2 regions of the Lactococcus sp. DD01 genome follow, and region 2 is predicted to be linked to the other one. Evidence: predicted binding sites of a transcription regulator. Region 2 holds the regulator's gene; the other holds the start of a gene.

Region 1 (4,219 bases), 630 kb from region 2:
TGAAGGAGTTTTTCACGTTCACCTTCCACCAGTTTTGTCACAGGAATACCTGTCATACGGCCCACAACTTCCGCAATTTGTTCTTCAGTGACAGATTCTTGAACAAGACTGAGATCATCTGATTTTGCTTTGCTTTCAAGATCTTTCAGTGATTGTTCAATTTCTGGAATTTTACCGTAACGTAAGGCCGCTGCTTTTTCAAAGTCACCTTCATTTTGTGCTTCTTCTAATTCATGGCGTGCACGTTCCAGTTCATTCCGTTTATCAGAAATATTGCCCACTTCTTTCTTTTCAGCTTCCCATTGGGCTTTAAGTTGATTGTTTTCTTCACGGAGTTCTGCAATTTCTTCACGAATGATATTTAAACGTTTCTTCGAAGCATCATCACGTTCTTTTTTGAGCGCTGCTTCTTCAATTTCCAACTGCATCAAGCGGCGGTTTGCTTGGTCGAGTTCTGTTGGCAGAGAATTCATTTCAACACGAATTGTTGCGCTGGCTTCATCGACTAAGTCAATCGCTTTATCTGGCAAGAAACGGTCTGTAATATAACGATCAGAAAGTGTTGCTGCTGCAACCAATGCGTTATCGTGGATTGTTACACCGTGGTGAATTTCAAAACGTTCTTTCAAACCACGCAGAATGGAAATAGTATCTTCAACTGTTGGTTCAGTAACTAGAACTTTTTGGAAACGACGTTCCAAAGCTTTGTCTGTTTCCATATATTTACGGTACTCGTCCAAAGTTGTTGCACCAATTAAATGCAATTCACCACGTGCAAGCATCGGTTTCAAAAGATTACCAGCATCCATTGAACCTTCAGTCTTACCAGCACCGACGATTGTGTGTAACTCATCAATAAAGAGAATAATTTGTCCGTCAGACTTTTTAACTTCATTCAGTACTGCTTTCAGACGTTCTTCAAACTCACCACGGTATTTAGCACCTGCAATAAGTGCCCCCATATCCAAAGAGAATACTGTTTTATCTTTTAGATTTTCAGGTACATCTTTACGGACAATACGTTGCGCAAGTCCTTCAACAATGGCTGTTTTACCTACACCAGGTTCACCAATTAGAACCGGATTATTTTTTGTTTTACGTGATAAGACACGAATAATATCACGAATTTCTTCATCACGTCCAATTACAGGATCTTGTTTTCCTGATTTCACTTGAGCAACAAGGTCGACGCCGTATTTTTCAAGTGCTTTATATGTATCTTCAGCATTTTGGTTTGTCACTTTATCACCTCCTCGTAGGTTTTCAATTGCTAATTTCGTTTTTTCTTTATTCATTCCATGGCTAACCAGATATTCTGTTAAAGGATTTTTCTTTAACTCAAAAAGGGCCAAGAGTACAATTTCAGTTGAGAGATATTCATCACCCATATCTTTGGCAATCTTATCTGCTGCATTGAACAGATTAAAGAGATCTGCGCTAATATTTTGACCATAGGTAATATTGCTTCCCTCAACAGAAGAAATTTTATCTATTTCTTTTTCAATAACTTTTGTAAATTCTTCAATGTCAATTTCTGAATCTTTGTAAAAATTAAAGGCAAAACTGTTCGGTTGTACAAATATTCGCCATAAATGTGGAATTTCAATCGCTTGATGATGGCGAGTCTGCGCAATTTGTTGCGCTTCATAAAGCGATTTTTGCATACTTGTTGTCATTTTTTCGATGTCCATAATGCACCTCGATTCATTTCATAGTAATGTAGTATTTTTCTCATTTTTCTTACTACCTCTTAATTATACTCTTTTGGTCAGTAAAGGTCAAACTATTTGCTCATAAATTTACATATAAAAATAAGAGGGGTTTTCTTGAGAAAACCCCTCTTATTTTACTATTTTTGAAAAACGCTGATACGTTGTCCGACATAATTTCCTTCCAGTGCAATATTAATCATCGCTTTCGCATAGTCTGCATAACTAATCACACTTTCGCCTTTGTCATTAACCGTAAACTCTTCTCCCGCAACAACATAGTCTCCAGTTTTTTCACCATCTGCTTGGAAGTCTGCAGCAGGGCTTACATAAGTCCATTTCACATCCTGACGTTTTCTCAACGCAGTTAATGAATCAGACATAGCTGTTGCCAATGGTTTGAAAGCATCTGGGAAACCTTCTGATTGATAAAGTGCCAAATCATGTTCTGGATTAAGATAAAGACTTCCGGCACCACCAACAATCAACAAGCGCTTGTCCGTACCTTCAACAAGATCAGCAAGATGTTGGATTGAAGTAGTATGTTGCTCCAAGCTATCTTCTGCCCATGTTCCAAAAGCATCGATAATAACATCAAAATCCTTGATGTCTTCTTTAGTTAAATCAAACAAATCTTTCTGGATAGAAGATGGAGCTACTGTTTTGTTTTCGCCTCGAACAATTGCTGTTACATCCAAGCCTCTGTCTACTGCTTCTTGTACAATAAGACGACCGGCTTTACCATTTGCTGCTACTACTGCTAATTTCATATTAGACCTCCATGTCTTTTTCGTTGTAATATTTTTTGTTACAACTAATTCTACATAAGCTTTTATTAAATGTCAACGATTTGGTTTCTTAAGGATTTATCGCCACATAATGATCAATATCAGTAATTACTTCTTGTAAACTCATCGCCTTCATTTGGTCTTCCATCGCTTTTTGAATTAAATCAAGTTTATCATCCAGTACCTGATGGATATTTTTCCCGACAGAACAGTCAGGGCTGGGATGTTCGTGAAAATGGAATAAGCCATTTTTATTAATGACTTCAACCGCACTATAAATATCGAATAAACTAATGTCTTCAATTGGTTTAGCGATTGCAGCTCCACCACTCCCGCGTACAACATGCACTAATTCGTTAGCTTTCAGTTGCTGTAATACTCTTCGAATAATCACGGGATTTACATTAATACTTGTAGCCAAAAAATCACTGGTAATCTTATGTTCTCCCTCAAAGGTATGGATACAGGCAAAAATATGAAGTGCAATCGTAAAGCGACTTGATATTTGCATTTTTTTCTCCTTCGACTCTCATTTTACCTTAAGTATAAATGTCCTTTTTCAGAATGTCAATTATAATAACTAGGCAAATATATTATGGGCACTTCTCTTCAAAATAAGTTATAATTAAATTATCAGAAAAGAAAGGGGTATAAATATGTTTTCTGAAAACTTTTCGAAAAAATTACGTAACAACGTCGGAATTAATGGTCTTATTTCCACACTTATTGGATTACTCATTTTGTTTTGGCCTGGACGTACAGCACAAGTTGGAACAGTTTTGATTGGGATTTCCTTCATTTTAATTGGGGTTTCTTATCTTGTTTCTATCTTTGCCTTGATGAATGAAAATCCGTGGTCACGCTTTGGACATCTTCTTTTAGGTACGGTTTACTTGGTTGCGGGGATTTTCTCTTTAATTAACTTGGCAGCTGCAACAGCTACCTTGTTTATCATCATTGGTATTTTAGTTGGATTCACATGGATTACTGAAGGCTTTGTTTCCTTTGGGTTTGTTCCATATTCTCCATCTAAACCTTGGACAATTCTTTCAGGACTTCTCAGTGTCGTTGCGGGCTTCATGCTCTTGCTCACACCCTTATGGGGTGCAATGGCACTTTGGACACTTCTCGGTGTTGTTGTTCTTATCTTAGGAATTTTCAAATTGATTCGTTACTTTACTTGGTAATCTTTGCGAGTGCCAAATAAAAAAGGGTTCTTCGTAAAGAACTCTTTTTTAATTTTTCATTTTTTTCGATTTACGGTTCATAAGCATTGACAATACACCGGTACCAAACAAGATAATCGCAGAGATATAGTAAGGGAAGAAATGATTGATATCAAACATTACTCCTGCAGCCAATGGACCTAAAATATTACCAAAACTTGTAAAGGTTGAATTCAATCCATTGATTGCTCCTTGTTGGTCTCCTGCGTGTTTTGACAAGTAAGTTGTTACTGCCGGTCTAAATAAATCAAAGGCGAGGAAGACAACAAATGTAGAAATAGCAACAGTGATGCGATTACCTGTGAAAGCAATAATAGCAATAAAGAGCGCACTTGCAAAGAAGGTCAAATGAATCAAATGCATTTCACCAATCTTTCCAACAATCCAGTCGAACAGGAAGAGTTGGAAGAAAAGGGCGATAATACCACTTACTGTAATTACTAAAGCAATTTCACTTGTAGTAAAGCCAAAATTGATTGTCGCCATGATGCTATAA
Region 2 (4,219 bases):
ACGGACTTGCTCTGTCAATTGCCCACCTTCATCGTAACCTACATATCCAGGAGGTGCTCCGATAAGACGCGATGTCGAGAATTTTTCCATAAATTCACTCATGTCTACACGAATCATATTTTCTTCACTGCCAAAGACACTTTCCGCTAAAGCCTTAGCAAGCTCTGTCTTCCCAACTCCTGTCGGACCAAGGAACATAAATGAGCCCAAAGGACGTCTCGTATCGGCAATACCTGAACGTGCACGTCTAATAGCACGAGAAACAGCAGAAATCGCTTCTTCCTGTCCAACCACACGTTTATGTAACTCTTTTTCTAAGTTAATCAGACGTTCACTTTCTGTTTTCGTCATCTGTTGGAGCGGGATTCCTGTAAGGTTAGAAACGACAGCATAAACATCGCTTTCCTCAACCAAAGGATTATCATTTTCCGATACTGTAAAATTATCAATCTTGTGCGTTAGTTTTTCAATATCTTTTTCAACCCCTTGCGCTTCAACAATATCAAGAGCAACAACTGCTTTTTGTAATCTCAGCTCTTCCGCTTTTAATTCTGCTTTTAACTCGTCTAACTTAGTGTAATTTGTTTTACTCGTGATTTTAACTTTGGCTGCTGCTTCATCAAGAAGATCAATAGCTTTGTCTGGCAGACGACGACTAGGCATATAGCGATTACTCAAGCTGACAGCACGCTCCAAAGCCCCTTCTTCAAATTTGACTGTATGGTAAGCCTCAAATTTTTCTTTCAAGCCTTGTAAAATCGCAACCGTTTCCTCTTCTGAGGGTTCTTCGACATTGACACGGGCAAAACGGCGTTCTAGGGCTTCATCTTTTTCAATATATTTTTGATATTCTTGATAAGTGGTAGCACCGATGAGTTGGAACTCGCCCCGTGCTAATGCTGGTTTTAAAATGTTTGAGGCATCGTTGACCGAGTCCATGCCGCCACCAGCCCCAATGATTGTATGCAGTTCATCGATAAAGACGATAACATCTTTATCGTGTGTCACTTCATCAACAATAGCCGTCAAACGATCTTCAAATTCACCACGGAATTTTGTCCCCGCTACGACCATCGCCATATTTAAAGCCATAATGCGGCTACCACGTAAACCTACAGGAACATTTCCTGCAGCCACACGTGTCGCAAAGCCTTCAATAATCGCTGACTTACCAACACCTGGCTCACCAACAAGAACAGGATTATTTTTTGTTCGACGGCTCAAAATGTGGATAAGACGTTCAACTTCACGCTCTCTTCCAATCATGGGATCAAGCTTTCCTTCACGGGCTGCTTTTGTCAAATCTGTTGATACCGTGTCTAAAGTAGGCGTTGTCGTTGTTTCGGACACTTTCCCCGACAGGTTTCTTTTCGAAGCTGGTGTCACCGCTTTACGGCGTTCTGGCACGCGTAGATATGCTTTTTGCTCTAGCTTTTTGCGGAGGTTAACGATATTGATGTCTTGCTCACGTAAAAGTTGTCCTGCAAAGCTGGCTTCATTTGCCAACAGCATATATAAGAGATGCTCGGTCCCGATGCGGTTTTTATCATTATTTTGAGCCAGTGCTCGTGCTTGCTCAATAATCGTTTCCACTCTTGGACTAAGCTTTATTTCTGATTTTTTTGTCTTCACTTGACTTGAAAAATCTTCGATGTCGATTAACATTTCTTCCAAATCAATCTTTTCTGAATTAAGTAGCGTAAATGCCAATGAAGCCGGGACCTCAGCCAAGGCAGCCAATAGGTGCGAGCTTTCAACCCATGCGTAGTTAAACTTGTGCGCATAGTCGACAGACTTCTCAAGCACTTTTACGACTTGTGGTGTAAAGTCCATTTCATTAAATTTCATCATCACGATCCAATCTCTGTAGTATTTTTATCATCATTTGTGCTCGACAACTGTTAGAAATATCACTATCAGCTAAAAGCAAAAGGAGAAGATTTCCTTCTCGTTCAGTCAAAATGTTTTCATCAAATAAAAGTTGCAAGACATCTTGTGCCATACTTTCGGTCAAGTTGGCAGGCAACTTCTGTGCTAAATCAAGCAAGAATTCATGCTTTGCCGAATAATGGTATTTGAATATTTTGATATAGCCGCCACCACCACGCTTTGACTCAACATCAAAGCCTTTAGATGGGGTGAAACGGGTTTTAATCACATAGTTAATTTGCGAAGGAACCACGTCAAATTGACTGGCTAAATCTGCACGTTTAATCTCAATCTCACGTGCCTCTTCTAGCAGTTTTCGCAAATAAGCTTCGATAATATCTGAAGTATTTTGGGCAGACATAGAACCTCCAATCTTTGACCTTTATTGACTATTATATCGAAAATTTTAATTTTTTACCAAAAATAGTGGCTGAAACGTCTCTAAAATAAAAAAATCCGCTAAAAGCAGATTTTTTTATTTTATTTTACATCAACAATCTTAACTTCGATTTCACCCATAGGCAACGGAATTTTCACAACATCGCCAACTTTACGGCCAATCAAGGCTTGAGCGATTGGAGATTCATTTGAAATTTTGCCTGAAAATGGATCAGCTTCAGCAGTACCGACGATTTCGTACTCTTCTTCTTCGTCATCTCCAACTTCTTGGAAAACAACTGATTTACCAAGAGCAACTTCATTTTTGTCAATATTAGCATTGTCTACGATTTCAGCATAACGAATCATTGTTTCCACAGTTGAGATACGACCTTCGATAAAGGCTTGTTCATCTTTTGCTGCTTCGTATTCTGAGTTTTCTGAAAGGTCACCGTAGCTACGTGCAATTTTGATGCGTTCAATAACTTCAGGGCGTTTAACCAATTTAAGGTTATCTAATTCTTGTTCTAATTTTTCCAGACCTTCTTTGGTCATGGGGAAAGTTTTTTCTACCATTTTTTATCCTTTTTAAATTTCTAATTAATTACCCGACGCAATCGCATCATTGACATACTTTTGAACATTGATGTTTTGTTCTTCAAGTGTTTGCGCAAAGTAAATCTTACCTTCAACGTCTGCTACAAAATAAAGATAATCATTCGCAGTCGGGTTAAGCACTGCTTTGATTGACGACAAGCTTGGACTCACGATTGGTCCAGGACCAAAACCTGGATACAAATAAGTATTGAAAGGTGAGTCTAATTGTGTATTAATTGCAGCTTGCTGATCAAGCGAAGTATCCTTACCTAGCTTACCTTCAGCATAAAAGATTCCTGTATTAGAATCCATCGTCATCCCTAAATCCTTACGGTTAAAGAAGACCTGTGCAACGTTACGGCGATCATCATCGCTATTCGCTTCTTTTTCGACAATGGCAGCCAAACTCAAGGTTTCATTGACCGTAAGTCCGTTCGCTTGTATTTGTTCATACAAGGGTTCCAGCTGTGTATTAGTTGTTGAAAGCATGGTCTCAATTAAGCTTTCAACAGTTGTCTTTTTCGTATACTCATAAGTTGCTGGGAAGAGGTAACCTTCAAGTTGATACTTCACACCACTGTCTTTACTTGGTAAGCTTGCAAGAAGTTTTGGAAACTTCTCTTTCATTTTTTCGATGAACGCCTGATCCTGTACAGTCTTCATAAACTCATCTTTAGTAAAAGGTGTTTTTTCATCTTTATCCGCAGAATTCACTGTAACAGCTTGAGCAATTTGTTCCAATGTATAACCTTCAGGAATCAAAATTTTGCCCAGAGTTGGTTCCACAGGATGTTCGGTTCCTCCTTGCTCCAAAAGACTTGCAATATCTGACAAGCTCATGCTAGGCGCCAAGTTGTAGTAGCCACTCTTAAAGCCACTGAAATTTTTAAATTTAGTATAGTATTGGAAAACCATACCATTTTTGATAATACCTTCTCGTTGTAAGATATCTCCGATTTGTTTACTGCTTGCTCCCGCTGGAATGTTAATGGCGCGTTTGGTTGTATTTGCAGTATTGAGCGGTTGTACACCTTCTTTGATGAAATTATAACCGTAAAAACCAGTCCCTGCCGCAGCCAAAATTAAAACAGCTACGATAACAGCAATAATCTTTCCAGAAGAAACTTTCTTCTTCGATTTTTTCGCTTTCGACTTGGGCTGCATTTCTTCAGCTTCCGCATCCGATTTTACTGCTGCACGACGACTTCTTTGTCTGTGAGTCGTCTCTTCGGCAAGAGACTCTGCAGCATCACTTGCTTGTGCTTCAGGTCGCTCATATTCATCAACAACTTCTTTATCAGACTCTTTTGTCTTG

Evidence for each region. Region 2 encodes CtsR, which represses protease genes until heat stress. Its sites were predicted from a motif close to TTGGTCAAAAAAGGTCAAANA; they were not measured.
Region 1: the regulator CtsR is predicted to act here: its motif matches at 1,765-1,785, upstream of clpB (ATP-dependent chaperone ClpB).

The regions. Positions count from the first base shown of each region.
Region 1 is NZ_KQ968939.1:548,529-552,747, forward strand. Features, by position in the region: gene clpB (ATP-dependent chaperone ClpB) at 1-1,691, opposite strand, end outside; gene LACDD01_RS02700 (SDR family oxidoreductase) at 1,850-2,479, opposite strand; gene LACDD01_RS02705 (Rrf2 family transcriptional regulator) at 2,568-3,008, opposite strand; gene LACDD01_RS02710 (HdeD family acid-resistance protein) at 3,154-3,684, shown strand; gene LACDD01_RS02715 (MFS transporter) at 3,733-4,219, opposite strand, start outside.
Region 2 is NZ_KQ968939.1:1,177,232-1,181,450, forward strand. Features, by position in the region: gene LACDD01_RS05675 (ATP-dependent Clp protease ATP-binding subunit) at 1-1,848, opposite strand, end outside; gene LACDD01_RS05680 (CtsR family transcriptional regulator) at 1,838-2,290, opposite strand; gene greA (transcription elongation factor GreA) at 2,410-2,883, opposite strand; gene mltG (endolytic transglycosylase MltG) at 2,908-4,219, opposite strand, start outside.